DNA from 3 places in the Mesorhizobium sp. B2-1-1 genome. Region 2 is predicted to be linked to each of the others. Evidence: predicted binding sites of a transcription regulator. Region 2 holds the regulator's gene; each other region holds the start of a gene.
The links. Region 2 encodes PhoB, which activates phosphate uptake and scavenging genes when phosphate is short. Its sites were predicted from a motif close to TGTCATNNANCTGTCAT; they were not measured.
Positions count from the first base shown of each region.

Region 1: the regulator PhoB is predicted to act here: its motif matches at 2,117-2,133, upstream of ppk2 (polyphosphate kinase 2).
Region 3: the regulator PhoB is predicted to act here: its motif matches at 6,383-6,399, upstream of phnC (phosphonate ABC transporter ATP-binding protein).

Region 1 covers NZ_CP083954.1:4,073,979-4,084,624, forward strand. The annotation lists gene hemB (porphobilinogen synthase) at 1-112, shown strand, start outside; gene FJ972_RS20110 (dihydrofolate reductase family protein) at 358-1,005, shown strand; gene ppk2 (polyphosphate kinase 2) at 1,096-2,016, opposite strand; gene FJ972_RS20120 (aldo/keto reductase) at 2,250-3,293, shown strand; gene FJ972_RS20125 (hypothetical protein) at 3,374-3,520, shown strand; gene FJ972_RS20130 (DUF982 domain-containing protein) at 3,548-3,781, opposite strand; gene FJ972_RS20135 (GntR family transcriptional regulator) at 3,912-4,577, opposite strand; gene FJ972_RS20140 (multidrug efflux MFS transporter) at 4,696-5,949, shown strand; gene FJ972_RS20145 (DUF423 domain-containing protein) at 5,986-6,351, shown strand; gene FJ972_RS20150 (hypothetical protein) at 6,367-6,507, opposite strand; gene FJ972_RS20155 (hypothetical protein) at 6,581-6,724, opposite strand; gene FJ972_RS20160 (substrate-binding domain-containing protein) at 6,889-7,965, shown strand; gene FJ972_RS20165 (OpgC family protein) at 7,984-9,162, opposite strand; gene FJ972_RS20170 (alpha/beta hydrolase) at 9,364-10,023, shown strand; gene FJ972_RS20175 (TetR/AcrR family transcriptional regulator C-terminal domain-containing protein) at 10,048-10,646, opposite strand, start outside.
Region 2 covers NZ_CP083954.1:1,319,134-1,329,779, forward strand. The annotation lists gene pstA (phosphate ABC transporter permease PstA) at 1-546, shown strand, start outside; gene pstB (phosphate ABC transporter ATP-binding protein PstB) at 543-1,346, shown strand; gene phoU (phosphate signaling complex protein PhoU) at 1,372-2,079, shown strand; gene phoB (phosphate regulon transcriptional regulator PhoB) at 2,099-2,788, shown strand; gene FJ972_RS06445 (ROK family protein) at 2,796-4,037, opposite strand; gene xylF (D-xylose ABC transporter substrate-binding protein) at 4,297-5,337, shown strand; gene FJ972_RS06455 (sugar ABC transporter permease) at 5,480-6,832, shown strand; gene FJ972_RS06460 (ATP-binding cassette domain-containing protein) at 6,848-7,648, shown strand; gene FJ972_RS06465 (CHASE domain-containing protein) at 7,785-9,407, shown strand; gene FJ972_RS06470 (YMGG-like glycine zipper-containing protein) at 9,610-9,855, opposite strand; gene FJ972_RS06475 (hypothetical protein) at 10,038-10,208, opposite strand; gene FJ972_RS06480 (sensor histidine kinase) at 10,338-10,646, opposite strand, start outside.
Region 3 covers NZ_CP083954.1:1,650,102-1,660,747, reverse strand. The annotation lists gene phnF (phosphonate metabolism transcriptional regulator PhnF) at 28-762, opposite strand; gene phnG (phosphonate C-P lyase system protein PhnG) at 894-1,355, shown strand; gene phnH (phosphonate C-P lyase system protein PhnH) at 1,355-1,966, shown strand; gene FJ972_RS08075 (carbon-phosphorus lyase complex subunit PhnI) at 1,968-3,080, shown strand; partial or broken gene FJ972_RS08070 (alpha-D-ribose 1-methylphosphonate 5-phosphate C-P-lyase PhnJ) at 3,077-3,916, shown strand; gene phnK (phosphonate C-P lyase system protein PhnK) at 4,045-4,821, shown strand; gene phnL (phosphonate C-P lyase system protein PhnL) at 4,886-5,593, shown strand; gene FJ972_RS08055 (DapH/DapD/GlmU-related protein) at 5,590-6,207, shown strand; gene phnC (phosphonate ABC transporter ATP-binding protein) at 6,469-7,317, shown strand; gene phnD (phosphonate ABC transporter substrate-binding protein) at 7,410-8,318, shown strand; gene phnE (phosphonate ABC transporter, permease protein PhnE) at 8,377-9,333, shown strand; gene phnE (phosphonate ABC transporter, permease protein PhnE) at 9,336-10,646, shown strand, end outside.

The sequences.
Region 1 (10,646 bases), 2.8 Mb from region 2:
GATCGACGGCGAAAAGGCTATGCTGGAATCGCTTCTTGCGTTCAAACGCGCCGGCTGCGACGGCATTTTGACCTATTTCGCCCCTGAGGTGGCGGAGATGCTGAGAGCATAGTTTCCTCCCAGCGCCTTCAAACCATATGCTCTTCATGGACCCACCGGCAAATGAGCCGGTATAGCGGCTGTCTCGGCAACCGCCATTTTGGCATCCGCACCAACCATCAGGCAACACTCTGGACATCGCATAGGCGAAGTACGGATATGCATCTTTTCGATCGCGGAAAATACTACTTGCAATTTGCAATCGGTTTGCTAGAAAGTAACTGCTTGCAAAATACAACTGGTCTGAGGAGGCTTTCCATGTCCAGACTTCGCGTCAACGCATTCACCTTGTCGCTCGACGGTTACGGCGCCGGTCCCGACCAGGATTTGAAAAACCCGCTCGGCGTCGGTGGGGAAGCCCTGCACAAATGGATGATCGGTACCCGCACCTTCCGCAAGATGGTGCTCGGAGACGATGGCGGCACAACCGATATCAACGAGGCGTTCGCGGCGCGCAGCTTCGAGAATGTCGGCGCCTGGATCCTCGGCCGCAACATGTTCGGGCCGATCCGCGGCGAATGGCCTGACGAAAACTGGAAGGGCTGGTGGGGCGACAACCCGCCCTATCATGTGCCGGTCTTCGTGCTGACCCACCATGCGCGCGAGCCGATCGTCATGGAGGGCGGCACGACCTTTTACTTCATTACGGATGGCATCCATTCGGCGCTCGAGCAGGCAAGGGCAGCGGCCAATGGCAGCGATGTGCGGGTCGGCGGCGGCGTCGCCACCATCCGGCAGTACCTCCAGGAGAGGCTCATCGACGAGATGCATCTGGCGATCTCGCCGGTGCTGCTCGGCTCCGGCGAGCACCTCTTCGCCGGGATTGATATGCCGAAGCTCGGCTACGCGTGCAGCGAACAAGTAGCGACGCCGCTTGCCACGCATGTCGTCATCAAGCGGACTTAGGAATTAGTTGTCTGCGACAGTGGGAATTGGCAACCCTTGGTGCAGATCCTTTCTCCCCGTCACTATACGGGGAGAAGGACAAACTCTCGTTCAATACTTCTCGGGCACGTAGAGCTCGCGCGGCAGCACCTGGCGCTCGTATTCGGGATTGAAGACCCGCTCGGGCAGCGTGATCTCCTCGTGCGGCACCTCTTCATAGGGAACCTGCTGCAAGAGGTGGTCGATGCAGTTCAGCCGGGCGCGCTTCTTGTCGTTGCCCTCGACGATGAACCAGGGCGCCTCCGGAATGTTGGTACGGGCGAAGGTCTCTTCCTTGGCCTTGGTGTACTGTTCCCAGCGCACCCGCGACTGCAGGTCCATCGGCGACAGCTTCCACTGCTTCATCGGATCGTGGATGCGCATCAGGAAGCGCATCTGTTGTTCCTCGTCGGTGATCGAGAACCAGTATTTGACCAGCGTGATGCCCGAACGGACCAGCATGCGCTCGAACTCCGGCACGTCACGGAAGAATTCCTCCACCTGATCGGGCCCAGCGAAACCCATCACCCGCTCGACGCCGGAACGGTTGTACCAGGAGCGGTCGAACAGAACGATCTCGCCGCCGGCCGGCAGGTGCGGCACATAACGCTGGAAATACCATTGCGACGTCTCTCGCTCGGTCGGTGCCGGAAGCGCCACGACGCGGCAGATCCGCGGGTTGAGCCGCTGGGTGATGCGCTTGATGACGCCGCCCTTGCCAGCCGAATCGCGGCCTTCGAAGATCACCACAAGCTTCTTCTTGTGGTAGGCGACCCAGGATTGCAGCTTGATCAGCTCGGATTGCAGCCCGATCAGGTCGCGAAAATACTGCATGCGGTCGATAGAAGGCGGATGCGCGTTCTTGTAGATCCTGGCGATCTCCAGCGACAGCGCCGGTTCCGACATCTCCAGTTCATAGTCCTCGTCGAGCGTGTCGGCGAGTTCGGCTTCCAGCCAGTCCCGGGCGCCGGACTTGGGTATGGATTCATTCATCGGTGTTCCTCCATCTGCAAGCTGCCGCCTCCGGCAACGACCGGGCGTCGCGTCCTGACGGCGGCGCGCAACGCCCTGATCGACTGAGTATAGGCCGGCAATGACGGTTTTATTGCAGGGGCACGCCACGGCCGCTCATCGGTGTGCTGGGGCCGGAGGGCGACAAGCCGCACGGATTGTCCTACAAATCCAGCAACCTGATCGGGCCATTCTTCTCAATCGCGAGGACTGACATGGAATACCGCACTCTCGGCCGTTCCGGCCTGAAGGTTTCGGCGCTGACGATGGGCACCATGACCTTTGGCGGCGCCGGCCCGTTCGCGGCTGTGGGCAACAGCGATCTCGCCGAGGCGAAGCGCATGATCGATCTGTGCATTGATGCCGGCATCAATCTCATCGACACGGCCAATGTCTATTCGGACGGCCTGTCGGAGGAGATCATCGGCGAGGCACTCGGCGGCAAGCGCAGGAACGACGTGCTGATCGCCTCCAAGGCGCGCATGCGCATCGGCGACGGTCCCAATGACGAAGGCCTGTCGCGCCATCATTTGATCCGCGAATGCGAGAAAAGCCTTAAGCGGCTCAAGACCGACGTCATCGATATCTATTTCCTGCACGAATGGGACGGCGTGACGCCACTCGAAGAGACCATCGCCGCGCTCGACACGCTGGTCGGCCAGGGGAAGATCCGCTATATCGGCTGCTCCAACTATTCCGGCTGGCAGGTGATGAAGGCGCTCTCCATCAGTGACACCCGCCATCAGCCGCGCTTCGTCACCCAGCAGATCCACTACACGCTCGAAGCACGCGAAGCCGAATACGAGCTGCTGCCGATCTCGGTCGACCAGGGATTGGGCGTGCTGGTGTGGAGCCCACTGGCGGGAGGCCTGCTGTCGGGCAAGTATCACCGTGACAGCCCGACCGCGCGCCAGGTCGCCGGCTGGTCCGAACCGCCAATCCGCGACGAGGACCGGCTGTGGCGGATCGTCGATGTGCTGGTCGAAATCGGTAAGGCCCGCGGTGTGTCCGCCGCACAGGTGGCGCTTGCCTGGCTGCTTGGCCGGCCGGCTATCAGCTCGCTTGTGATCGGCGGGCGCAATGAGGCCCAGTTCAGGGACAATATCGCGGCGGCCAGCCTGACGCTGGCCGGCGAGGAACGTGATCGCCTCGACGCGGTCAGCCGCCCGCCCCTGCTCTATCCCTATTGGCATCAGCAGCTGACGGCAAAGGAGCGTTTCGGCGCCGCCGACCTTGTGATCGACCGAAGCAGCTTATAGGAACCCTGGTGCCGGCTCCGAGACATCGGAAGGCGAACGACGCGTAGTCAGCCCACAAGAACAGCAAAAAAGGAGCCGCTATGGCACGAGCACCAAATTACGATCAGGAACGCAAAGAACGCGATCGCCAGAAGGCGGCCAAGAAGGCCGAAAAGCTGGCGGCCAAGGCTGCGGCGCGGGAGCGTCAGAAACCCGAGACTGACGCCGAGATTGAAACAGAGGAATGACGGCGCGCGGCGGCAATCCGGCCTGGATCAGGCCGGCGCCTTGTCGCTGACGAAGACGTCCACTTCACGCGCCGCCGCGATAAAGGCGCGCCTTGCGTTCATGGCCGGCTTGTCGCCGGCCAGCGCATCGTGGCAGGCCTGCAGCGCCGCGCGATGCTTGGGGGTGCGCTTGCCGGGCCAGCTGTTCATGAGATAGTCGGAAGCCTCGCGGGCCGAGCGTAAGAGCTGTGTACTTCCCGCCGTGACTGATTTGACGGTCACGGGTACTTCAAATCGGTTGTTTTCCATCGCCCGGTCCTACGCCATCGGCGTCCGCGAAGCGAGGCCGAAAGTGGGGCTCGGGGCCGGTGGTCCTTTTTTCGGCGGCGAGTGGCCTGCCCTGCAGGCCGCATTATGCCGCCACGACGGCAAATCCCCTGGCGCGAAGGCCGCGGCGATCATTGGCCAGCGACGTCAACAGACGGTCGCGACTGCCCACGATATGCTGCGAGAGCAAGCGCGCGGCTTCCTGTGCATCGCCGCTCCGCACGGCGGCCAGGATGGCATGATGTTCGGCCCACGCGCGGCCAAGGGCCGCTCCATCGCGTACCTCCAGCCAACGGGCGCGCGAAAGCCTGGTCATCGCGTCGCGGACGGCCCGAAACAGGAATTCATTGCCGGACAGTCGCGCCAGCTCGATGTGGAAATCCATGCCGACGCGATGCCATTCCTCGCGCGGAGTGTCGTCGTCGCAGGAGACGAGCATAGCCTCGATGACATCGACGGCACTTCTGTCGGCAAGCCCGCATGTCAGCCGCAAGGCCGCGACCTCGACCGCTTCGCGGTAGACCGCGATCTGCTCGAGTTCGGCCAGGTTGATGGGCGAGACCGTCCAGCCGCGCCCGTCCCTGCCGACCAGCCCTTCGGTTTCGAGCCGCAGCAGCGCAGCCCTGACCGGCGTGCGCGAGGCGCCGAAGCGGCTTTCGATCCAGCGCTCGGTGAGTTTCTCACCCGGGCCGATCTCAAGTCCAAGGATCATCTCGCGGAGCTGCCGTTCGACGTTGTGCATCTGCGACATCGTTGTTGCCTTTTCACGTGCCCGCATTGACAGCGGTCGGGCTGTGGGTCCATGACGGATACCGACTTGGTATCCCAAAATGGTATCCACAACAATCCCTGGCACACGCAGGCACGGCATGACGCAGAACGATACGGAACAGGGCGGCTACAATATCCACTGGCGGCGCAATCTCGCCGTCTGCTTCGCGGGTTCGTTCAGCACGCTCATCGCCATGACCCTGCTCTTGCCGTTCCTGCCGCTCTATGTCGAGCAACTGGGCGTCGAGGGCCATGCGGCGATCGTGCAATGGTCGGGCATCGCCTATGGGGCGACCTTCTTCGCGGCGGCGCTCGTTGCGCCGTTATGGGGACGGCTCGGCGACCGCTACGGCCGCAAGCTGATGCTGGTGCGCGCCTCCTTCGGCATGGCGATCTGCATGTCGCTGACCGGAATGGTCGAGACGGTCTGGCAATTGGTGCTGCTGCGCCTGCTGATCGGCTTTGCCGGCGGCTATTCCTCCGGCTCGACCATATTGGTGGCCATGCAGACGCCGAAGGACCGCTCCGGCTGGGCGCTCGGTGTCTTGTCCGCTGGCATCACGGCAGGTTCGCTGGTCGGCCCCTTGCTCGGCGGCGCGCTGCCGCCGGTAATCGGCATCCGCGCGACCTTTCTGTTGTCCGGCGGCGTCATCTTCCTTGCCTTTCTGGCGACGACATTCCTGATCAAGGAGAACCAGCGCCCGCAAGCAAGCAAAGCCGCGACGGCGGCAAAGCCGAAGAGCGGCTGGTCGCAAATTGCCGACAAGCGTCCGGTCGTGGCCATGCTGACGACCGGCATGCTGCTGGCCTTCGCCACCATGTCGATCGAGCCGATCATCACCGTCTATGTGCAGCAGCTGATCGAGGACCAGAGCCGGGTGACGCTCGTTGCCGGCGTGGTGATGTCGGCGGCCGCCCTTGGCGCAATCCTGTCGGCGTCATGGCTTGGCAGGCTCGCCGACCGCGTCGGTCACTGGAACGTCGTCGTCGGCGCGCTGGCCGTGTCGGCGCTGCTGCTCATTCCGCAGGCCTTCGTCACCGACGGCTGGCAACTGATCGGGCTGCGCTTCCTGATGGGCCTGGCGCTCGGCGGTTTGCTGCCTTGCATCACCAGCGTCATCCGCCACAACATTCCCGACGGCGTCGGCGGCAACGTGCTCGGTCTTTCGATCTCGGCCCAATATGTCGGCCAGGTCGCCGGACCGCTTGCCGGCGGTTTCGTCGGCGGCCATTTCGGCATGCGGGCGGTGTTTCTCGGCACGTCGGTGCTGATGGCGCTCGGCGCGGTCTACAACTGGATTGTCCAGGCGCGGCGGACGCGGAATATGTTGATGGAAGCGGGCAAGCCCTGACGAACTGCCCAGCCGATCAACCGAAGGAGCGTCGACATGAACCTGACCGAAACGACCGGCAGCCGTCTGCTTGTGCTCGCCGCCGGCATCGTGGGCGCGGCCGGCGTGGCGCTGTCGGCGGCCGCCGCACATCTCGGCGGCGCCTTCACCGGTACGGCGGCATCGTTCCTGCTGATGCACGCACCGGTGTTTCTCGCCGTCGGTCTCCTCGACGCGAATCGCCCGCTGCGGTTAGCCAGCCTGGTGCTGCTCGTCGGGCTCGTGCTTTTCACGGGCGATCTTCTCGCCCGCGATTTTCTCGGATCGAGGCTGTTTCCGATGTCGGCGCCGATCGGAGGCACCCTGCTCATCGCAGGCTGGCTGACCATAGCTGTCTCCGCCGTGGTGCGTCGGCGACCCTGAGATGCGCGGCCGGTTTCAATCCCGGCGACGTTCAAGTCGGATCCAAAGATCGCGGTTGCGCGCCGAGAGCGTCGCGCGGCGCGGCGCCTCTGGCCGCTCCGCGGCCGTGCCGATGCCCCAATAATTGCGATAAATGTCGTCGAACAGATGCTTCATGGGATGCATGGCTCTTCTCCTCTTGATTTGAATTGAATCGATCCAATAGGCCGACGCAAAAAATTCACGCCAGTCAGCTCCGCTTGCGCGCCACCAGGAAGCGCAGATCGCGAATCCACGGGCTTGTTCCGCCGCGGCGCTTGGACTTGTTGGCGGCCGACCCGATGCTCCAGTCGTTGCGGTAGATGTCTTCGAACAGATAGTTAACAGGATGCATGGCGCACCTCCCATCCAGGTTTAATCCAGCAGGCAGATCTTAGTTGGATCGATTCAAAGATAGGCCTATGGAAGCCGCCGGTCAAGCAAAATTTGAATCGATCCAACGAAAGTGCTAGATGCAAGTCGGGAACGTGCTAAATGCATATCAGGAGGCACGCGCAAATGGCGTCACTCACCGCAGGCAATCGACGACCCGTCCGGCTGGCCGACATCGCCAAGGCGGCCGGTGTTTCGCATGGTACCGCCTCCAATGTCTTCAGCCGCCCTGAGATCGTGCGCGAAGAAGTCCGCGAACGGGTCCGTGCGGCGGCCGAGGCGATGGGCTATGCCGGCCCCGATCCCAAGGGCCGCCTGCTGCGGGCCGGCAAGGTCAACGCCATCGGCGTGGCCACCGCGGAGCCCCTTTCCTATTTCTTCGAGGATCCCTTCGCGCGCGTGATGATGGCCGGTATCTCGCAGGCCTGCGATGCGACCGGGGCCGGTATCTCGTTAGTCTCGGCCGCCAACAACGAACAGCTTGCCTGGAATATCCAGAGCGCCCTGGTCGACGGCTTCATCGTCTTCTGTATCGAAGGCGGCTCGCGCCTTGTCGAATTGGCCCGCGAGCGCAAACTGCCCTTCGTGGCGCTGGACCTGGATTCGGAGGATGGATCCGTCGCGGCGATCGGCGTCGACAACATCGCCGGCGCCAGCCTGGCGGCGCGCCATCTGACGGAACTCGGGCATCGCCGCTTTGCCGTGCTGGCGCTGCCTTTCGCCGACGGCAGGACAGGCATCATTTCGCCCGAGGAGCTTCGCGCCGCGGCCTATGCGGGGACACGCGATCGCCTCACCGGCTACTTCCGGGAGCTTTCGCGGGTTGGCATCGATACATCCAAAGTGCCCGTCTACGAAACCGCCAACGATGCCGCCACCACAAAGGCGGGGCTGGAAACGATCTTTGCTTCCGGCGAACCACCCACGGCCATCCTGGCGATGTCGGACAGGATGGCCTTGGCAACGCTTGAATGGCTGAGCGCGCGCGGGCTGAATGTCCCCGATGATGTTTCGGTCATCGGTTTCGACGGCGTTCCCGAAGCAGAGTTGTCCGAGCCACCGTTGACCACGGTCGCACAGCCGATCGCCGAGATGGGCCGGCTTGCCGTCAAGGCAATCCTGGAAAGCGACGGCAAGGTCAGCCGGCAGTTGCTGCCGGTCGAACTGATCGTGCGCGCCTCCTCGGCTCCACCGCGCCGCTGAAACCGGGCTCGCTGACCCTCAGTGGTTGGCTCTTGCTACGGCCGAGATACCGAAAGACGGCTGGACGGGCTTGGCGTCCTTTTGCGTCGTCCTGGCTTTCCCCGAACCGCCGATGGTCGACAACCATTCGAGATAGAAAGCGAGCGCGAACTGCATGGCAATGCCGGCGGCGAGCAACAGGCTGTCATAAGCGAGGCCGCCGGGATTGATCAGTTTCATCACCTGGGCAACCATGGCGATCAGCGTGCCGGCGATGAACACCGGAAGCGAACGCTTGCCGAGTATCGCCAGCGGATGGTCGGGGCCGGTGCGGAACAGGTTCGAGACCGCAGGCAGTGCCACCACCAGATAGCTGACCGCCAGGATGTGCAGCAGCCGCGGGAGCGACAGGAATGTCTTGTCGAAGCCGGTCAGCACCACCGGCAGGTCGAACCAGGTCACCTGGCCCCAAAGCGGACTATGCACCCATGCCAACGCGGCCAGCACATAGGCCGCGGCGGCACCGATCAGCCAGCGGTTGGCTGGAATGACGCCGCCGCGCCTGACATGCAGCATGGCGGCAAGGCCGATATTGAACAGGAATTGCCAAGACAGCGGGTTGAGGAACCAGAGGCCGGGCTCGGGATAGTTCGGCGGGGCGATCTGCCAGATGCCGGCAACAAGCCATAGCAAGCCGGACACTGTCAGCGCTGCAAGCGGCCTGTAGCTGATGAACAGCAAGAAGGCCGGCGCCAGCAAAAGCAGCACCGCGTAGACCGGCAGGATGTTGTTGTAGCCGAGTTGGTGGCCGAGCGTGACGATGCCGACCAGCACCTCGGGCGTGTCCTTCATCAGCGGTTCGATGTTGATCAGCTTCAGCAGTTCCGGCCGCCGGCCGAACACCGCCGCGGCACAGAACAATGCCATCACCGCCATCGTGGTGACGATATGGGCGATATAGAGCACGCCTGCCCGCCGCCACATTTTCAGCGTCGCGAGCAGCCGGCCTCCCGGGCGGAACTTCGTGCCATAGGCAAGCGCGACCGAAATGCCCGATATCAGCACGAAAGCCTCGGCCGCATCCGAAAAGCCGAAATTCTTGTAGGTCAGGGTCTCAAAAGCCGTGCCCGGCACATGGTCGACGAAGATCGTCAGCAGCGCGAGCGCACGCAGCACATCGATGCGCGTATCGCGCTCGGTTGGAACTGGGGTGGTCATCGACAAAAGGCCTCAAAGCTGGTTGTTCATGCCCAGCAATGCGACCCCCGGCGCACCGCTTCGATTCCTCCGCGATGGAGTATATCGGCGCAGAAACGGACTGAAATGCGCCCGGTTCAATCAACTTTCGCGGAGCATGAAAATATTGCGTTTTGAAGCCGGCAAATTGAGTGAAACGAAATGTAATCAAAAGGATACGGCATGAGCGATACAAGCGTCGAAAACAGCCTGCCGCGGCTGGATCTGGCCTTTCCCTATCGCTTCTTCGGATCCGGCGGGGCCAGCGACGAATGCCTGTTCCTGCTGCATGGATCAGGTGTCGACGAGACGACCCTGGTGCCGCTGGCGAGGCAGATCGCACCGCATGCCTGCCTGGTCGCCGTGCGTGGCCGCATCGTCCAGGACGACGGCTTCCGCTGGTTCGAGCGGATCACGCCGACCAGCTTCGAGCAGGCCAGCATCCGCCGCGAGACGGCCGCTTTCGCACGCTTCATGGCCGAGGCCATGAAGCGGCACCGGATCGATCCGAAGCGCGCGGCTTTCCTCGGCTATTCCAACGGCGCCAATCTGGTTTCCAGCCTGATGCTGCTCCATCCCGGCCTTGTCGGACGGGCGGCACTGCTGCGGCCGATGCCGGTGCTGGACGAGACGCCGGCAACCGATCTGACCGGCATCAAGGCGCTGATTGTCGCCGGCGCCGCCGACCTGACCTACGGACCCTTCGCGCCGGCCCTGGTAACGCTGCTCAGCCAGCGCGGCGCCGAGGTCGACGCGCGTATCGTCGCTTCGGGCCATGAAATCGGCGACCCCGATGCCGCGATCGTGCGGCAATGGCTTGCTCCGCCCGCTCCTGCCGCCTGACGGGCAAGACGCGGATCGCCGCGCTCAGCCTCCTTCAGCGATGCCGGCCTGCGCCCCGGCAATCAGCAAGTCGAGGCCGCTTTCGAACAGCGCCTCGTGACCGCCCGCACGATAATCGGCCAGGGCCTGGCTGAGCAGCGGGTAACCGCTTGCCTTGGCATCGAGCGCTGCACCTCGACCCGGGCCGGCCGGATATTCTGCCTGTTCCTCGAGGACGCAGCCCACCGTGTAGCGCCCGACGATCATCAGCAACCGCATGGCCATGACGGAAGGCATGCCGGCCTCGCGCAGAAAAGTGAGCAACCGTTCGACATGTTCGAGATCGCCCGGATCGGCCTCGGTACCGGCATGGACGCGCGCACCGTCGCGATAGGCCATCAAGGCGCCGCGGAAGCTGCGGGCGTTGTTGCGTACGAATTCCTGCCAGCTCTCGCCCGGCAGCGGTACCTGATGTCCATGGCCGCGCCGCAGGATCTCCTCGTTCATTGCGTCGAGCAGGGCGCGCTTGTTCCTGAAATGCCAGTAGAGTGCCGGCTGCTGGACCTTGAGCCGCTGCGCCAGCAGCCGGGTCGAGAGCGCATCGATGCCGACGTCGTTCAACAGCTCGAGCGCCTGCGCCACGA
Region 2 (10,646 bases):
CGCCTCACCACCGTCGTGCGCTTCATCAACGACATCCTGCTGTCGGCACCCTCGATCATCGTCGGCCTGTTCGTCTACGAGCTGCTGGTGCGGCCGATGGGACATTTCTCGGCGATCGCCGGTGCCGTCGCACTGGCCATCCTGGTCATCCCGGTCGTCGTTCGCACCACCGAGGACATGCTCAACCTGGTGCCGAACGCCTTGCGCGAGGCCGGCGCCGCGATCGGCGCGCCGCGCTGGGTGGTCATCCGCTCGGTCGCCTACCGTGCGGCGCTGTCGGGCATCGTCACAGGCATATTGCTGGCCATCGCCCGCATTTCCGGCGAGACGGCGCCGCTGCTCTTCACGGCGCTCAACAACCAGTTCTGGTCGAGTAATCTCAATGCGCCGATGGCCAGCCTGCCCGTCACCATCTTCCAGTTCGCTCTCAGCCCCTACGAGGAATGGCAGCAGCTGGCGTGGACCGGCGCACTCATAATCACCCTTACGGTTCTCGGGCTGAGCATCTTCGCCCGCAGCCTTACCGGACGCAGAGAGGACAGATGAAACCGATGTTGTCCACCGAGTTGAATACGCCCGAAGTCGCGGTCGAGAAAGCCAAGATCGAGGTCAAGGGCCTCAATTTCTACTATGGCCAGTCGAAGGCGCTGAAGGATATCAGCCTGTCGCTGCCCGAGCGCAGCGTCACCGCCTTCATCGGGCCTTCGGGCTGCGGGAAGTCGACGCTGCTGCGCGTCTTCAACCGCATCTACGAGCTTTACCCGAGGCAGAGCGCCGAGGGCCAGGTGCTGCTCGACGGCCAGAATATCCTCGACCGTTCGCAGGATCTCAACCTGCTCAGGACCAAGATCGGCATGGTGTTCCAGAAGCCGACGCCGTTCCCGATGTCGATCTACGAGAACATCGCCTTCGGCGTCAGGCTCTATGAGAAGCTCAGCAAGGCGGAGATGGACGGCCGTGTCGAGCAGGCGCTGAAGCGCGCGGCACTGTGGAGCGAGGTCAAGGACAAGCTCAACGCCAGCGGCCTCAGCCTTTCGGGCGGCCAGCAGCAGCGCCTCTGCATCGCCCGCACGGTGGCGGTGAAGCCGGAGGTCATCCTGCTCGACGAGCCTGCCTCGGCGCTCGATCCGCTGTCGACCGCCAAGATCGAGGAGCTGATCGACGAGTTGCAGGCCGATTATACGATCGTCATCGTCACCCACAACATGCAGCAGGCGGCGCGCGTGTCGAAGCAGACCGCCTTCATGTATCTGGGCGAGCTGGTCGAGTTCGACCGCACCGAGAAGATCTTCACGTCGCCCCGCGAGAAGCGCACGCAGGACTATATCACCGGCCGCTTCGGCTGATCCCAGGCATACGAGGACCAAGATCATGGCCGAACACACAGTCGCAGCCTTTGACGAAGATCTCGGACAGATCAGCAGGCTGATCCGCGACATGGGCGATCTCGCCTCATCGATGGTCGGCGGCGCGACCAAGGCGCTCCTGAATTCCGACAACGCGCTCGCCCAGCGCGTCGTCTCCGACGACGCGATCATGGATGCGCGCCAGCGCGAACTCGACGACCGCGCCATCACCCTGATCGCCAAGCGGCAGCCCATGGCGGACGATCTGCGCCATGTCGTCGGCTCGATCCGCATGGCGGGCGATCTCGAACGCATCGGCGATCTCGCCAAGAACATCGCCAAGCGCGTCGGCACCGTCGGCCTTGCCGCCACGCCGCGCGACCTGTCGCACTCCATCGACGCCATGGCGCAGCTTGTGCTGATCCAGGTCCAAGGCGTGATCGAGGAGTATGCGGCGCGCGATGCCGCGGCACTTGCCAAGCTGCGCGCCGACGATGAACGCATCGACGTCAAATACACGTCGGTCTTCCGCGAGCTGCTGACCTACATGATGGAGGATCCGCGCAACATCACCGCCTGCACGCATCTTTTGTTCTGCGCCAAGAATCTCGAGCGCATCGGCGATCACGTGACCAACATTGCCGAAAATGCCTATTATGTGCTGACCGGCACGCAATTGCCCGCCAATCGCCCGAAGCAGGACGAGACGGCGATGTCGGCGCCAGCGGCTTGACGGCAGGGGTGACCAGTCGATGATCGCGCCACGCATCATGGTGGTGGAGGACGAGGAGCCGCTGGGTGTGCTGCTCCGTTACAATCTGGAATCGGAGGGTTATCAGGTAGAGGTGGTGACGCGCGGCGACGAAGCCGAGATCCGCTTGCAGGAGAATGTCCCTGACCTTCTTGTGCTCGACTGGATGGTGCCGGCGGTGTCCGGCATCGAGCTCTGCCGCCGTCTCCGCATGCGGCCCGAGACCGAGCGGCTGCCGATCATCATGCTGACGGCGCGCGGCGAGGAAAGCGACCGGGTGCGCGGTCTCTCCACCGGCGCCGACGACTATCTGGTCAAGCCGTTCTCAACGCCGGAATTCATGGCACGCGTCAAGGCGCTGCTGCGCCGCGCCAAGCCCGAAGTTCTGTCCAGCGTGCTCAAGGTCGGCGACATCGTGCTCGACCGTGAATCGCACCGGGTCTACCGCAAGAAAAGCGAGATCCGGCTCGGGCCGACCGAGTTCCGCCTGCTCGAATTCATGATGCGACATCCCGGCCGCGTGTTCTCGCGCAGCCAACTGCTCGACAATGTCTGGGGCGAAACGATCTATATCGACGAGCGCACCGTGGACGTGCATGTCGGCCGGCTGCGCAAGGCGGTCAACAATGGCCGCATGCCTGACGTGATCCGCACCATTCGGGGCGCGGGGTATGCGATTCGCGAAGACTAGGGATATGTCACGCAACGTTCTCGCCCACGCCTGATTTCGCCTGTGCCCCCGGCGCGAAAATCTCCTGGTCGACGAAGGTCAGCGCGCGCATGGCGCAGCCCTCGCGGATCAGTGGCAGTTCGTTCGGCTCGGTGTCGAAGGAAATCGATTTCGAGTGCTGGCCGCCGGCGGTCTGGGCAATGGCCTCGCGCAGAGCCGGCTCGATCAGGTCGAAGGCGGCGGCGCTGACGCCGACCATGGCGACCGGCGCCGGATCGATCAGCGCGAACAGGCTGCCAAGGCCGTAACCCAGCGCCTCGCCGGCCTTGCGGTAGGCTTCGCGCTCCGGCCCGTCCTTTTCGCGCGCCGAGGCCGCCAGGGTGCGCATGTCGGCGTCGCTGACGTCGACGGGCTCGGTGTCCTCGCCAAGCTGCCTCGCGTTGCGCCAGATGGCATAGTTGCCGGCATAGGCCTCGACGCAGCCGCGCCGCCCGCAGCGGCAGAGCGCCCCGCCGGGGCGATGGATCATGTGGCCGAACTCGCCTCCGGATGAATGGGTGCCGGTGAACAGTTCACCCTTCAGCACCAAGCCCATGCCGATGCCGTGCGACAAAAGGATGGCGATGAAGTCGTCGCGGTAGCGCTGGGGATCGCGCCAGCGCAGCGCCACCGCCATCATGTTGCAATCGTTCTCCATGGTGGCGGGAATGCCGAACTCGGCCTCCAGTATGTCGGCGAAGGCGATGTCGGTCTGCGGCGTGATCGGCGACCACAGCATGGTGCGCGCATCCGTGTCGGTGATGCCCTGGATCGCCAGCGCGATACGGGCGATGCTGCCGACGTCGAGGTCGGGATCCTCGAACCGCCGCCTGACGATGGCCACGCATTCGCCGATCAGCGCCTCGCGCGACAGGGTGAGCGTGTCCAGCCGGCGCTGCTCTTCAGATATCACCTGGCCGGCATAGTCGATGACGGCGACGGAGAGAAAATTCAGCGACAGCACCACGGTCATCACCGCCGCGGCTTCAGGGTTGAGGCTGAGGCCGACCTGCGGCCGGCCGCGTTTCAGCGCACCGGCCTCGCTCGGCTTGCTCTGCGCCAGGATGCCTTCGCCAATCAGGTGGGAGGAGATCGCCGATATGGTGGAATGGCTGAGCCCGGTGGTCGCGGCAATCTCGGTGCGCGAGGGCTGCCCGGCACGGCGCACGGCCGCGATCACCATCGCCCGGTTGCGTCGGCGCAAATCGTCGTGGCGGATTCCGACCGACATGTTTCTCGCATCCTCCCCGTCGCCGCGTTCTCTCCCCAGGATCCCGACGACCGTCAAATACTGGCAGAACCGGCCTTGGCTGTCATTATTTATTCCGGAGCTCGAAAAAAATTCACGAGGACATCAAAATACATCAGAATCGACGTTGACAGCGTTCCGACGATGGACCAGTGTTTTTTCGAGGCTCGAAAAAATAGAGCCTTTGTGCCGGCCTACGGGCCTGTTTGGTCGCGCCATACGCGGCGCAGGGAGGATTAAGATGAAGAGATTCACAGCCGCCATCCTGGCGGGTGTCGCCATGTCGCTGACGCTCGCGTCGGTCGCGCAGGCGAAGGACAAGGTCATCGGCGTTTCCTGGTCGAACTTCCAGGAAGAGCGCTGGAAGACCGACGAGGCCGCCATGAAGAAGGCGATCGAAGCCGCCGGCGACAAGTATATTTCCGCCGACGCCCAGTCCAATCCCGGCAAGCAGCTCACCGACGTCGAGAGCCTGATCTCCCAGGGCGCCAATTCGCTGATCATCCTGGCGCAGGACGCCTCCGCCATCGGCCCGGCGGTGCAGAAGGCGCTCGACGAAGGCATTCCGGTCGTCGGCTATGACCGCCTGATCGAGAACAAGGACGTCTTCTATCTGACCTTCGACAACAAGGAAGTCGGCCGCATGCAGGCCCGCGAAGTGTTCAAGGTGAAGCCGGAAGGCAACTACGTCTTCATCAAGGGCTCGGGTGCCGATCCGAATGCCGATTTCCTGTTCTCGGGCTCCATGGAAGTGCTCAAGGACGCCATCGACAGCGGCAAGATCAAGAATGTCGGCGAAGCCTATACGGATGGCTGGCTGCCGGCCAACGCGCAGAAGAACATGGAGCAGTTCCTGACCGCCAACGACAACAAGGTCGACGCGGTGGTCGCGGCCAATGACGGCACTGCCGGCGGCGTCGTCGCGGCGCTGACGGCTCAAGGCCTGGCCGGTACCGTTCCGGTCTCGGGCCAGGACGGCGACCACGCGGCGCTGAACCGCATCGCGCTCGGCACGCAGACCGTGTCGGTGTGGAAGGACGCGCGTGAACTCGGCAAGAATGCCGCCGAGATCGCCTCGCAGCTGGCCGACGGCAAGAAGATGACCGATATCGCCGGCGTCAAGGACTTCACAACGCCCGGTGGGAACACCGTCAAATCGCTGTTCCTGACCCCGGTTGCGATCACCAAGGACAATCTCAACGTCGTCATCGACGCCGGCTGGATCAAGAAAGACGAGGTCTGTGCCGGCGTCGCGGCGGGCAGCGTAGCGGCCTGCAACTGATCTTCCATTTCATGCGATGAACGCCGCGGCTGCCAAGCCGCGGCGTTTTTTCAAGAAGATTTGTTTTTCCGCCCCGGGCGGGTAACTTCTAGGCTGGCTTCCGGCATCCCGCATCGGACGGGCAGGCCGGTGGGAGAAAATCATGACCGATACGACGTCCAACCCGCAGGCCGACACCGCGCGTGCGTCGGAACTCGGCGCCGTCGCCCGGTTCCTTAAGGCGACCGAGATCGACACGCGCATGCTCGGCATGATCGGCGCGCTGCTGCTGATCTGGATCGGGTTGCATGTCTTGTCCAGCCTGCGTCTCGGCGTCAATCCGCTCGATTTCGACAGCCGTACCTTTCTCACGCCGCGCAATCTGTGGAACCTGTCGGTGCAGACCTCGGCCGTCGCCATCATGGCCTGCGGCATGGTGCTGGTCATCGTCATGCGCAATATCGATCTGTCCGTCGGTTCCGCCGAAGGGTTGATCGGCATGGTCATGGGCTTCGCCCAGGTGCATTTCCTAGTGCGCTTCGTCGGGCTTGAGCTTGGCAACCCATGGATCTGGGTGCTGGCGCTGGTCATCGGCCTGGTGCTCGGTCTGTTGATCGGCGCCTTCCAGGGCTTTGTCATCGCCTATCTCGAAGTGCCGGCCTTTATCGTGACGCTGGGCGGGCTTCTGGTCTGGCGCGGTGCGGCATGGTGGGTTACCAGCGGCCAGACGGTGGCGCCGCTCAACGCGACGTTCCAGCTGATGGGCGGCGGCCCGGCCGGATCGATCGGCGCGACCTGGAGCTGGGTGGTCGGTATCGCCGCCTGCCTTGCGGTGGTGCTTGCGCTGTTCAACGGGCGGGTACAGCGCAAGCGCTTCCGTTTCCCGCTGCGTCCGATCTGGGCCGAGACGCTGATCGGCGTGCTGACCTGCGCCGTCATCATGGGCGCGGTTTGGCTGGCCAATTCCTATCCGTGGCCAGTCGGCATCGTGAACAGATATGCAGCCGCCAACAACATAACCGTGCCCGAGGGCGGCCTGTTCATCGCCCACGGCATCGCCATACCGGTGCTGATGGCCATCGCCGTCGGGCTGGTCATGACCTTCATCACCAAACGCACCCGTTTTGGTCGCTATGTCTTTGCCATTGGCGGCAATCCGGAAGCAGCCAACCTCGCCGGCATCAATACACGCTGGATCACGATGAAAGTGTTCATGATCATGGGCGTGCTGGCCACGATCGCCGCCGCGATCTCGTCAGCCCGGCAGAACTCGGCCACCAACGTGCTCGGAACGCTCGATGAATTGCTGGTGATCGCGGCGGCCGTCATCGGCGGCACATCGCTCGCCGGCGGTTCGGGAACAATCATCGGCGCCATGCTGGGCGCGCTTTTGATGCAGTCGCTGCAATCCGGCATGGTGCTGCTTGGCGTCGACTCGCCGCTGCAGAGCATCGTCGTCGGCGCCGTGCTGGTCATCGCGGTGTGGCTCGACACCGTCTATCGCAAACGCGTTTGAGGGAGGAGGACAATCATGGCTGACAGGATCGCTCCCGCCGGCAACCCGCTGGTCGACATGCGCAACATCTCAATCGCGTTCGGCGGCATTCGCGCCGTCGACGATGCCTCGATCGATCTTTTCCCCGGCGAGGTCGTGGCCCTGCTCGGCCATAACGGCGCCGGCAAGTCGACACTGATCAAGATCCTGTCGGGCGCCTACAAGCGTGACGCGGGCCAAATCTTCGTCAACGGCGAAGAGGCTTCGATCTCCAACCCGCGCGATGCCAAGAAATACGGCATCGAGACGATCTACCAGACCCTGGCGCTCGCCGATAATGTCGACGCCGCCGCCAACCTGTTCCTCGGCCGCGAGCTGAGGACCGCCTGGGGCACGCTCGATGATGTCGCCATGGAGGCCGAGGCGCGCAAGGTGATGGGCAGGCTCAATCCCCGCTTCCAGCGCTTCAAGGAGCCGGTGATCAAGCTGTCGGGCGGACAGCGGCAGTCGGTGGCGATCGCACGCGCGATCCTGTTCAACGCCCGCATCCTGATCATGGACGAGCCGACGGCAGCACTTGGACCGCAGGAAACGGCCCAGGTCGGGGAACTGGTCAGGCAGCTCAAGTCCGACGGCATCGGCATCTTCCTGATCAGCCATGACATTCACGACGTATTCGAACTGGCCGACCGGGTGTGCGTCATGAAAAACGGCCAGGTCGTCGGCACTGCCCGCACCACCGATGTGACCCAGGACGAGGTGCTGGGCATGATCATCCTGGGCAAATGTCCGCCTGGCGCCATTCCCGGACCAGGCGCGTTGAAGATCGCTGCCTGAAGCCTGCTGGCCTGAGCCCGTTACCGATCTGCCGATCAGGTGATATGCCAGCCGGCGGGATGGCTTGGCCTTGCCATTGTGTTGACCGGGCGACTTGCCCATAAAGGGCTCACATGCTGATAGGCCGCATTATCCGTTGAAGAAGCTTTTTCCAATCGTCGCTTTCGTTGCCGTTGCGCTGATCAGCATGACAATGGCGGGGTTCGCCTATTTCGCGACGCAAGAGGCGGCTCGCATCAAGTTCGACGCGACCGCGGACGATGCGCTCAACCGTATCGAGAGCCGGATCGACCTGCAGCTGTCGCTGCTGCGCTCGTCGCAAGCCTTGTTCGACGCCCGCAATGGCGACATCTCGCAGAGCGAGTTCAAAGCGTTCTTCAATGCCCTCAATGTCGATACCAATTTCGCCGGCCTGCGCGGCATCGGCTTTCTCCGGCTGGTGAAAGCAGGCGACGAGGCAACGGTCGAACGCGACATGCTGCATGACCAGGGCGTCAGGCGTGCGATCTATCCGGATACGACGCAGCCATGGCGCACGCCCGTTGTGCTGTTCGAGCCGCTCGATCCGTCCAACAAGGCCAGCATCGGCTATGACATGTTCACCGAGCCCGTGCGGCGCGCGGCAATCGAGAAGGCAATGGCAGATGACCAGCAGCACGCGAGCGGGCTGGTGCAACTCGGCCAGGACACGGGTGCAGCACAGACCTTCACCGGCTTTCTCGTCTTCGTGCGGCTCAACGTCGAGACCGCACCTGATGCCATAAACGCATCGCGATCCTCGACGGTAGGCTTTCTCTACGCGGCCTTCCGGGCCAGGGAGCTGTTCCAGATCGCGCTCAGCCGTGCGCCGCTGCTGCCCGTCAACACCGAAATCTACGATGGCGGCGTCGATCCGGATCATCTGCTGTTCCGGTCGGAGACACCGCCCGTCTCGGGCTTTGGCGACAGGCTGCTGGTCACCCGCAAGATCAGCGTGGCGGGCCGGCCGTGGACCGTGCAGTTCAGGCCGACAAGCGCCTTCTCGCAGCCATCGTCGCGGGCCATCCCGATCATGCTCGGCCTGTTCGGGCTGCTGCTGGCCGGCGCCATCGCGCTTGTCGCGCGCTATCAGGAGCGAGCCTACGAGGCAGCATCGCTGCTGCATGAGACGACGGAAAAGAGCCTGCTCGAAAAGGATTTGATGCTGCAGGAGATGAAGCATCGCATCAAGAATTCGATCACGCGAGTGCTGGCGATCGCGCGCCAGACCGCGTCACGTGCCAGCGACGTCAATGAGTTCTCGGCATCTTTCTCGGCCCGGCTACAGGCAATGGCCGCGTCCCAGGACATGCTGACGCGCTCGCGCTGGCAGAAGGCGGATCTCGGCGATCTCCTGCGCATCGAGCTTGGCCAAGTGTTCGGAAAGGAGCTGCCGGAAGAGCTTTTGTCCGGGCCGGAGGTGCTGCTTGACGAAACCACGACGCAGGCACTGGGCCTCACCTTTCACGAACTGGCAACGAATGCGCTGAAATATGGCGAGGCCGGCAATACGGTCGGCGCCCTCAGGATCGAATGGTCGGTCGAAGGGCGCGGGCGTGACCGGGTCTTGGCTCTGAGCTGGCAGGAAACCGGGCAGAAGAAGGTCGACGCCCCGGCCACGACCGGCTTCGGCACCAAATTGATCGACCTCAATGTCACGCGTGAGCTGCGTGGCACGATCCACCGCGATTATCGCGATGACGGATTGAATGTGGAAATCAGGATTCCGCTGCCGGCGTGAATGCCATCGGGCCTTGGCGGAATCGCTCCAGGCTTCCCGCGGCGGCCAATAAATTGCCGCACCGCTGCCGGGTTCGCGAATGAGCCCGACAGCGGCGATTCAAGTTGCTCGGAGCGGTTCAGCGTCTGATAGATCGCCGATCCGCTCCTTGCTCGCAATTCCGGCGGGAAAACCGCTCCGCGCTTTTCCCGCCGGAATTACCTTAGTTGCAGCGAGCCGTGTAGATGCGACCCCGATGATCGCGATACTGGCAGTATCCATTGCGCAGGTTGCGGACCAGCAGGCCGGAGCCGGCACCGACGGCCGCGCCGATCAGCGCGCCCTTGCCGCCGCCGACCAAGCCGCCCACGCCGGCGCCGATCAAGCCGCCGCCGACGACATCCTGCTCGGTCGAGGTACAGCCGCTGACGGCGACCACGGCAGCCATGGCAATAAGAATTTTCCGCATAGGGTCACTCCTCACTTCGTGTCCTCACTTTAATAAGCTCCAGCCGTCACTTAGCATGAAAAAACGACCTTTGCTGCTCCAATTTATTGTTGGTGAAGAGAGTCTTTTTCTGGGCGCAGCTTTCCGATGCCTCGGCCGCCGAAAAACCCGAGCGATGTGCGCGCGCGAACGTGGGGGCGGGATCAGGCCAGCTGGGACAGGGCGATCAGGACAATTGCCGCGGCCAACGCCGGAGCGACGATGGGCAGGATGCCATGAGCAACCGGCGATGCCGTGGATGTCTCGGGATCCTGGAATTCGCCCATCGAAATGCGAGCGGCCTGCTCGAGTCTGTTGATATCGGCGACCGTCAAGGCGCTCCTCCCCACTATGCTGCGGCAAAGCCCTCGAAAGCATGCTCGTCGGCTCGGCAGTTCCATCGGTATCTGGCAAAAACAGCATCTGCTTCTATGGTGAACAGCCGGTTAAAAAATGGCGGTCGCCTACTCCGTCTCGAAATTGCCGTGCGGAACAACGAGATGGTATTCGAGGCGACCATCCGCGATCTCGAGGCGCGCCGTTCCGTTCAGGGAAGAGGGCACTACGCGTTCCAGTGCGACGCTGCCGAAGCGCTTTTTGCCCTCTTGGTTGCTGTCGGTTCCTATGGTTTCGGCCCAGGTCAGCGACAGGGCAATGCCGCCATCGGCGGCGGTGTCGAGGACGGCGGTCACTTCGACGAAGCCCTCCGGCCGCGACAGGGCGCCATAGCTGACCGAGTTGACGGCCAGTTCATGCATCGCAAGGCCGATATG
Region 3 (10,646 bases), 330 kb from region 2:
CCAGCGTTGGTATAAGGCCGACACGCCCTACAGCGCCGACAGTTTCAGCTCCACCCGCTCCGCCGGGAAGCGCGCCTCGGCGAATTGGATCGGCCGGCCGTCCGTCGTCATGTTGACGGCCATCGTGACCAGCACGATGCCGCCCGGCTGCAGATCGAGGTCGGCAAGGTCGGAAGCATCGGCGTGACGCGCCGACAGCACCGTCGATTGCCTGAGATAATCGTCTATGCCGAAACGCTTGAGCGATGCGGTGATCGACCCGGTCTCGGCCATGGCCACATCGATGCCGGCGAAGCGCCTGGCGTCGAACCAGCCGGAAGCGCGCGACACCGGCTTCCCATCGGCCTCGCCGCGCGTCTCCAGGCGAATCACATCCGATCCCCTGGCAAGGCCCAGGGCTTCGGCGACGCGCCGGCTGGCCGGCTCGACCGATGAGGCCAGCAGCACGATATGCCGCTCCGACGCCTGGCCCTGCAAGCCGGTTGAAAATCGCGTGCGCGCGCCGATCGGATAGGACAGCCGCTTGCGCGACAGCACGAAAGTGCCGCGCCCCTGCTCGGCCCGCAGTACCCCGTCCTGCACGAGCGCCGCGATGGCGCTGCGCACCGTGTGACGGTTGACGCCATAGCGCTCGGCCAGCGCCACCTCCGGCGGCAGCGCGGCATTCTCGGCGAAATCGCCGGCAGCGATCGATTGCAGGATTCGGTCGGCGATCTGGCGCCACAACGAGACGCCGCTGCGCCGCTCGATACCGTCAGCCACGTGTTTTCCGTTCACGGTTTCGCCCCTGGCCGGCCCCTGTCACGCACCCGTCATGGACTCGCGTCAGGTAATGGGTATAATTCGTATGGTTGTCTATATCAATAGACAAATTAGAAGCAAGGATGTTGCTCATGCGAGGACAGGAAGCGCGCGACCAGGCCGAACGCAAGGCGGCCATGGCAACCCTGGCGCAGTCCAGCGGCGACGACATCGTTCGCCTCTGGAACGAATCCGGCCTGCCTGCCGAGGCCGAACTGCTGCGCGGTCCCGAGACCGGCCTGGTTACCATGCGCGGCCGCATCGGCGGCGGCGGCGCGCCGTTCAATGTCGGCGAGGCCACCGTGACCCGCGCCACAGTGCGCCTGCCGTCCGGACAGGTCGGCCATTGCTATGCGCTCGGCCGCGACAAGCAGAAGGCGAAGCTGGCGGCCATCGCCGACGCGCTGTGGCAGGACCCCGCCCACCGAGAGGCGGTCGAAACGGGCCTTCTCGCGCCGCTGCGGGCTGCCTTGACCACGGCACGAGAAAGGCGCCGCGCCGAAACGGCGGCAACGAAGGTGGATTTCTTCACCATGGTTCGCGGAGAAGATTGATGGATATCGCAGCGCAATCGATCGAGGGCGGGTTCGCCGATCCGGTGTTCAACGCCCAGACGGTGTTTCGCGCCGTCATGGACGCAATGGCGCGGCCGGGCAGCGTGCAACCCTTGCCGGCCCTGGCCCGCCCGCCGGCGCCGCTTTCGGCGATATCGGGCGCGGTTGCGCTGGCATTGTGCGACAACGACACGCCGCTCTGGCTGGACCCGGCCCTGCACGCCTCGGCAGCGGTCATGTCCTGGCTCGGCTTTCACAGCGGCGCGCCGCTGGCCAACACCCCGGCCGACGCGCATTTCGCCTTTGTGGCCTCGCCGGCCGAGATGATGGCGCTCGACGGTTTCTCGCAAGGCACGCAGGACTATCCCGACCGCTCGACCACATTGATCCTGCAGGTCGGCGATCTCACGTCAGGCACGCCGCTGCTGCTCGAAGGTCCTGGCATCGAGAAGACGGCGACGATCGCGCCGGCCCTCATGCCGCGTCATTTCATCGAGCAGTGGAAGCAGAACATCAACCGCTTTCCGCGCGGCGTCGACATCATCCTGGCGGCACATGACAGCCTCGCCTGCCTGCCGCGTACGACACGCATCAAGACGACGGAGGCCTAGCATGTATGTCGCGGTAAAAGGCGGCGAAGCTGCAATCGCCAACGCCCACAGCCTGCTCGCTGACCGTCGGCGCGGTGACCGCTCGGTACCGGCACTGCGCCTCGACCAGATCGTCGAACAGCTGGCGCTCGGCGTCGACCGGGTGATGAGCGAAGGCTCGCTTTACGATCGCGAACTCGCCGCACTCGCTATCGTGCAGGCGCGCGGCGACATGATCGAGGCGATCTTCCTGGTGCGGGCCTACCGCACCACGCTGCCGCGCTTTGGCTATACAAATGCCATCGACACCGCCACCATGCTGGTCGAACGCCGCGTTTCGGCGACCTACAAGGACCTGCCCGGCGGCCAGTTGCTTGGGCCCACCTTCGACTACACGCACCGGCTGCTCGATCCCGAGCTTGCCGCCGGCGCCGATGTCGCCGCGCCCTTGCGGCGCGAGACGGAAGCGCAGGCAATGCCGCGCGTCTCGGCGATCCTCGCTCGCGATGGGCTGATCGAGCCGGACGGAGACATGCCTCAGGACCATGTCCCCGGCGACATCACCCGCGAGCCGCTGGAGTTCCCGATGGCTCGCGACATCCGCCTGCAGGCGCTGTCGCGCGGCGACGAGGGGTTCCTGCTGGCGCTCGGCTATTCCACGCAGCGCGGCTATGCCCGCAACCATCCCTTCGTCGGCGAGATCCGCATCGGCGAGGTCGAGCTGGAGCTCGACGTGCCCGAACTGCCTTTCGCCGTGCCGCTCGGCACGGTGCGCGTCACCGAATGCCAGATGGTCAATCAGTTCAAGGGCTCGGCAAAGGCACCACCGCAATTCACCCGCGGCTATGGCCTGGTCTTCGGCCAGAGCGAGCGCAAGGCGATGGCCATGGCACTCTGCGACCGCGCTCTTCGTGCAAGCGAACTCGGCGAGGACATTGTCGCCGCCGCCCAGGACGAGGAATTCGTCATCTCGCACTCCGACAACGTCCAGGCGACCGGCTTCGTCGAACATCTGAAGCTGCCGCATTATGTCGACTTCCAGGCCGAACTCGACCTCGTGCGCCGCATGCGCGCCGAGTACGACGCTCGCGAAAATCCCAGCAAGATTGAAGAGAAGAAAGAGGCCGCGGAATGAGCGCGCAACCGACCGACATCGCCGCCTATAACTTCGCTTATCTCGACGAACAGACCAAGCGGATGATCCGCCGCGCGATCCTCAAGGGCATCGCCATTCCCGGCTATCAGGTGCCGTTCGCCTCGCGCGAAATGCCGATGCCCTATGGCTGGGGCACCGGCGGCGTCCAGGTTACCGCTTCGATCATCGGCCCCGACGATGTGCTGAAGGTCATCGACCAGGGCGCCGACGACACCACCAATGCGGTCTCGATCCGCGCCTTCTTCAAGAAGGTCGCCAATGTCGCGGTGACGACCGACACGGCCAGCGCCAGCATCATCCAGACCCGCCATCGCATTCCCGAACATCCGCTCGCCGCGGGCCAGGTGCTGGTCTATCAGGTGCCGATCCCCGAGCCCCTGCGCTTCCTCGAGCCGCGCGAGACCGAAACGCGCAAGATGCATGCGCTGGAGGAATACGGCCTCATGCATGTGAAGCTCTACGAGGACATCGCCAAGCACGGCCGCATCGCCACCACCTACGCCTATCCGGTGAAGGTTGAGGGCCGCTATGTGATGGACCCGTCGCCGACGCCGAAATTCGACAATCCCAAGATGCACCGCTCGCCGGCTTTGCAGCTGTTCGGCGCCGGCCGCGAGAAGCGCATCTATGCGCTGCCGCCCTTCACTGATGTGGTCAGCCTCGACTTCGAGGATCATCCGTTCGAGGTGCAGACCTTCGACCAGCCCTGCGCGCTATGCGGAGCCGAGAACGTCTATCTCGACGAGGTCATCCTCGATGATCACGGCGGCCACATGTTCGTCTGCTCCGACACCGACCACTGCGAGAAGCGGCGCAGCACCCCTACCTCCCCCTTGTGGGGAGGTCGCGCCGAAGGCGCGGGTGGGGGTAGCGACCCATCGGCAGCCCCCACCCCGGCGCTGCGCGCCGACCCTCCCCACAAGGGGGAGGGTAAGGAGATACAATGACCGACGAACCCTTGCTACGCGTTTCGGCGCTCTCGAAATTCTACGGCTCGCGCGTCGGCTGCGACAACGTCACCTTCGATCTGTGGCCGGGCGAAGTCCTGGCTGTCGTGGGCGAATCCGGCTCCGGCAAGACGACATTGCTCAACTGCCTGTCGACGCGGCTGCTGCCCTCATCCGGCACCGCCAGCTACCGCATGCGCGACGGCCAGTTCCGCGAACTCTACCGCATGAGCGAGGCCGAGCGCCGCTTCCTGATGCGCACCGACTGGGGCTTTGTCCACCAGAATCCGGCCGACGGCTTGCGCATGACGGTGTCGGCCGGCGCCAATGTCGGCGAACGCTTGATGGCGGTGGGCGACCGCCACTACGGCAAGATCCGCGCCACCGCCGTCGACTGGCTGTCGCGCGTCGAGATCGAGGAAGATCGCATCGACGACGAGCCGCGCGCCTTTTCCGGCGGCATGCGCCAGCGCCTGCAGATCGCCCGCAACCTCGTCACCGGCCCGCGGCTGGTGTTCATGGATGAACCGACAGGCGGCCTCGACGTCTCGGTGCAGGCGCGCCTGCTCGATCTCTTGCGCGGCCTCGTCACCGATCTCGGCCTCGCCGCCATCGTCGTCACCCATGACCTCGCGGTGGCGCGGCTTTTGTCGCAGCGCATGATGGTGATGAAGGACGGCCGCGTCGTCGAAAGCGGCCTCACCGACCGCGTGCTCGACGACCCGCGCGCGCCGTACACGCAATTACTTGTTTCCTCGATTCTGCAGGTTTGACGATGGCGCCAAGTCACCCCCCTCTGTCCTGCCCGCAAACGAATAACGATTGGAGTACCTTCTGATGCCGACGCCTCTCGTTGTTTCCGACGTCGCCAAGAGCTTCACCATGCATCTGCGCGACGGCATCAAACTGCCTGTCGTCGCCGGTGTCTCCTTCTCGATCCGCGCCGGTGAATGCACCGTGCTCGGCGGCCCGTCCGGGGCCGGCAAGAGCTCGATCCTGAAGATGCTCTACGGCAATTACGCCGTCGACGAAGGCCAGATCATCGTCACGCACGAAGACGGGCTGATCGACCTTGCCAGCGCCAGCCCGCGCACCGTGCTTGCCGTGCGCCGCCAGACCATCGGCTATGTCAGCCAGTTCCTGCGCACCGTGCCCCGCGTATCGGCGCTCGACGTCATCGCCGAGCCGCTCGTGGAGCGCGGCGAGGATCGCGAAACAGCAAGAAGTAAGGCGCGCGCCTTGCTGGCGCGGCTCAATCTGCCGGAAAAACTCTGGGCATTGCCGCCGGCGACCTTCTCCGGCGGCGAGCAGCAGCGCGTCAATATCGCGCGTGGCTTCATCACCGAGCACCCGATCCTGCTGCTCGACGAGCCGACCGCTTCGCTCGACGCAAGGAACCGCGATGTGGTGATCGAACTCATCGCCGCCAAGAAAACGGCAGGCGTCGCCCTGCTCGGCATCTTCCACGACCATGATGTGCGCGAAGCGGTGGCCGACCGCATCATCGACGTCACCGCCTTCGCCCCGGGAAAGCTCGCCGCATGAGCAGGAAATTGTCGGAGACGCCGCTGGTCCACCCGACGGCGGACGTGGAGAATTCGACGCTTGGCCGGTGGACCGAAATCGCCGACCGCTGTCGGGTTTCGGAAAGCGAACTCGGCGACTATTCCTACATGATGCAGGACTGCGCCGTCTGGTGTGCGACGATCGGCAAATTCTCCAACATCGCGGCAAGCGTGCGCATCAACGCCACCAACCACCCGACCTGGCGGCCGACGCTGCACCATTTCACCTACCGCGCATCGGACTATTGGGACGATGCCGAACACGAGAGCGAATTTTTCGCTGAGCGCCGCGCCAGGCGCGTCACAATCGGCCACGACACATGGCTTGGCCATGGCTCGACAGTCCTGCCCGGCATCACCGTCGGCGATGGCGCCGCCGTCGGCGCCGGAGCGGTGGTATCGAAGGATGTCGCTCCCTACACCATCGTCGCCGGCGTGCCGGCAAAGCCGGTCCGCGAGCGCTTCGACCGCCGCACCGCCGAGCGCTACCAGGCGCTTGCCTGGTGGGATTGGGACCATGCGAGGCTGCGCGCCGCACTCGACGATTTCCGTCAGCTCGAGGCCGAAGCTTTCCTGGAAAAATACGGTGGATGACGGTGGTGAATGGAATAGGGCTGCTCACTATTCGCATCCCTTACACAGAGTTCGGGCAGGGGGCTGTCTTCTCGAGCCGCCTGCCTTCCGCAGCTTCAGGGACATGGAAGCACTTCGAGGAACTGATTGGTCCTGGCCTGATCGCGCACGACACGGCTGTGGGTGGTAACAAAACTGACATCAATCCGACACCGCAGGTTCATGGCGCTGCGCTAGCGAGGGTCAACAGGACCTTCAACCGCGACTGGACGGGAACGCACCATGTCAGCCACGCTCGAAATCCGCGGCGTCACCCGACGATTTGGCAAGAACACCGCCGTTAACGATGTCAGCATCTCGATCCCGCAGGGTCAGATGGTCGGCGTCATCGGCCGTTCCGGCGCCGGCAAGTCGACCCTTCTGCGTATGATCAACCGGCTCATCGATCCCAGCCATGGATCGATTTTCTTCGACGGAGCCGAGGTCTCGCAATTGCGCGGTTCGCCGCTCAGGCGCTGGCAGCGCGACTGCGCCATGATCTTCCAGCAATTCAACCTTGTGCCGCGCCTCGACGTGCTGACCAATGTGCTGCTCGGCCGGCTGAACCATCGTCCGACCCTGTCGAACCTTTTCGGCATGTTCTCGCGAACCGAATGTGCGCAGGCGGTCGCCGCCCTCGAGCGGCTCGATATCGCCCGTACCGCGCTGCAGCCCGCAGGCACCTTGTCGGGCGGCCAGCAGCAGCGTGTCGCCATTGCCCGCGCCATGATGCAGCAGCCCCGGGTGATCCTGGCCGACGAACCGATCGCTTCGCTCGACCCGCTCAACGCCAAGGTGGTGATGGATTCGCTGCAGGACATCAATTTGCGCGAAGGCATCACCGTGGTCACCAACCTGCACACGCTGGACACCGCCCGTACCTATTGCAACCGTATCATCGGCATGGCCGCGGGCAAGGTCGTGTTCGACGGGCCGCCGGAGGAGCTCAACCGCGAGGCCGTCCGTCTCGTCTATGGCGCCGACAGCAATGGCGGCGAAATCTCCGAGGCCATCACCTCCACCAGCGTTGCCTTCAAGCAAAAGATCGCCGCATCCGCCGGACCGCTCGAACCCGCGTTCCCGGGTTACTGAGAGCGGACATGGATCGCCAGCCCGCGTCAGGGCACCCGTCAAAATCACCAACGCCGCCGGCGCGGGGCCGGAACCTACAGGAGAGAAATCAGATGTTCAGGAAGATGGTTTTCAGCGCCGTTTCGGTGCTCGCAATGGCCACCGGCGCGGCGCATGCCGCCGATATGAAGGAATTCCGCGTCGGCATCCTCGGCGGCGAGAACGAAACCGACCGGCTGCGCAACTACCAGTGCCTCGCCGATCACCTGAAGGCCGAATTCGGCTTCGAGAAGGTCTCGCTGTTTCCGGCCGCCGACTATGACGGTGTCATCCAGGGCCTTCTCGGCGGCACGCTCGACTTCGCCGAACTCGGCGCTTCCGGCTATGCCAGCGTCGTCCTCAAGGATCCCAAGGCGGTGACCCCGATCCTCACCACCCAGCAGACCGACGGCGCGACCGGCTACTATTCGATCGGCCTGGCGCTGAAGTCTTCCGGCATCACCGACATCAAGTCGGCCAAGGGCAAGAAGCTCGGCTACGCCGATCCGGATTCGACCTCCGGCTATCTGATCCCGCTGACGCAGATTCCGAAGGACACGGGGGCGTCGAACGAGACCTTCTTCGCCTCGACCCAGTTCAATGGCGGCCATGAGAACAATGTGCTCGCCGTGCGAGACGGCAAGGTCGACGTGGCCGTGGACGATTCCTCCGGCATCGGCGACTTCAAGGACGGCTACACCTCCGGCACCTTCCACAAGGAAGTCGCCAAGGGCGCCGTCGACCCCAACGACTTCGTCGAGGTCTGGCGCTCGGGCCTGATCCCGAACGGTCCGCTGGTCGTGCGCACGGCGCTCGGCGACGAGATGACGGCCAAGCTGGCGGCCTTCTTCACCGACCTGCCCAAGAAGGACAAGGCCTGCTTCGAAGGCGTCGAAGGCGGTGATTTTACCGGCTACGTTCCGGTGAAGGCGGATTTCTATAACGTCATCGTCGAAGCCCGTAAGGCAGCCATCGGCGGCTAAAGGCAGAAGTCAGGAAGGGCGGCGTCGAGAAAACGCCGCCCTTCTTGCATCTCCGACCATGACCCTTTCCCTGACAGCTCCTTCCGGCGCCACGCACCAGATGGCCGACGCCTGGCGTCGCCAGACCTCCTTGCGCCGGCTCTACACCGCCATCGGCGTCGGCCTGCTGTTGGTCGCACTCGGCGGCACCATGTGGTTCGCCGACGATGCCAATGCCGGACACTTCTTCGACCGGCTTCCGCACATACTGGATTTCCTGAGCTGGCTCGTTCCCAAGGACTGGAACGATGTCTGGCGGGCGCTGTTCGACATCGCCTCCCCGCATGACACCGGCACGCAGGAATTCAACTTTCCGCTCGGCCGCGCCTATGTCTGGGGCGGCTTCTACATCCCCGAATATTTCGAGCTGATGCTGACCACGCTTAACGTGGCGCTGGTCTCGACATCAATTGGTTTCGTCTTCGCCGTGCCGTTCTCCTTCATCGCGGCGCGCAACCTGACGCCGCATCCGCTGCTGCGGCTTGTCGTCAAGCGCTTCATGGAACTGCTGCGGGCTTTTCCCGAGATCGTCATCGCCGGCCTGTTCGCGGCCATCGTTTCGATAGGTCCGATCGCCGCCATCATCGCCATCGGTCTGCATTCGATCGGCGCGTTGGGCAAGCTGTTCTATGAGATCAACGAGAACATCGACATGCGCGCCGAGGAAGGCCTGCGGGCCGTCGGCGCCAACTGGTTCGAACGGGTACGCTTTGCCGGCCTGCCGCAGGTGCTGCCCAATTTCATGTCCTATACGCTGCTCAGGATCGAGATCAACGTGCGCATCTCCACCATCATGGGCGCGGTCGGCGGCGGCGGCATCGGCGAGGAGCTGAAGCTGTCGATCTCGCGCGGCTTCGGCGCCAAGACGATAGCCTTGGTGCTGCTCCTGTTCACGACCATCTTCATCGTCGACCAGTTCTCCGCCTGGCTGCGCCGCAAGCTGGTCGGCGAACAGACCTTTGTGATGAGCGCTTGATCATGACCGCCGCCGAAATTCAGTCGATCGAGGAACGCTTCCCGCAAGTGTTCCGCCGGCCGTTCCACAAGCGTTTCGGGCCGCTGCTGCTGCTTGGCGGCATCTTGCTCTACCTGCTCTACGCGCTGTGGTTCTTCAATCTGCCGCAAGTGCTGCGGGAATCGCATTGGGAGCGGCTGCCGCTGTTCCTGACCCAGTGGATCAGTTACGACGTGCAGCCGATCTTCCGCCTCGACGAGCCGCAGATAACGGCCAAATACCCCCGCTTTTCTGTACTCGGCCCCAATCCCCACCCGGATTGGGTCAAGACCAACGCCGACGGTTCGGTGACGGTCCTCATCGACGGCACGGCGAAGTCGGTCACCTTCGACAAGGCACGAGCAACGATCGTCGCCGCTGGGACGAGCGTGGCGGTGGCGCTGGACAGCGGCAAGCCGCTGGTCTCGGGACCTGTTCCCGACTGGGTCACCGTGCATGAGGATGAGGTCGTCGCCGACATGGGCTTCGCCGGCGAGGTCCGCGTCGCCCCCGATCGCGTCAGGATCCGCAAGCGCTTTCTCGGCTGGGCGAACTTCGTCTTCGACACACGCTCGCCCTTCTTCGGAAAATCCGCCGGCGAGGTGGTGTCACTGATCACGTCGGGCCCCGAGCTGAAAGCGGGCACCTCCAATCTGGCGCTCGCCGGCAACAACATCTGGAACAATGCGCAGTGGCAGCATGGCGATGTCTGGACAAAGCTGTTGCAGACCATCGTCATGGCCTTTCTCGGCACCGCGCTCGGCGGCATCGTCGCCTTCCCGCTCGCCTTCTTCGCCGCCCGCAACATCACCCCCAACCGGCTGGTAAACCAGCTGCTCAAGCGCTTCTTCGACTTCATGCGCTCCATCGATATGCTGATCTGGGCACTGTTCTTCACGCGCGCCTTCGGACCGGGTCCGCTGGCCGGCAGCGCCGCGATCTTCTTCACCGAGATCGGCACGCTCGGCAAAACCTATTCCGAGGCGCTGGAGAACATCGATGACAAGCCGCGCGAAGGTGTTGTGTCGACAGGCGCCAACCGTCTTCTGGTGCAGCGCTACGGCGTACTGCCGGAAGTGGTGCCGGTGTTCATCAGCCAGACGCTCTATCAGTGGGAATCCAACACCAGGGGCGCAACCATTATCGGCGCCGTCGGCGCCGGCGGCATCGGCTTGAAACTGTGGGAAGCGATGCGCACCAATTCGAACTGGGCCAACGTCTTCTACATGGTGCTGCTGACGCTGGTTGTGGTTTTCATCTTCGACAACATTTCCAATTTCCTGCGCCGCAGGCTG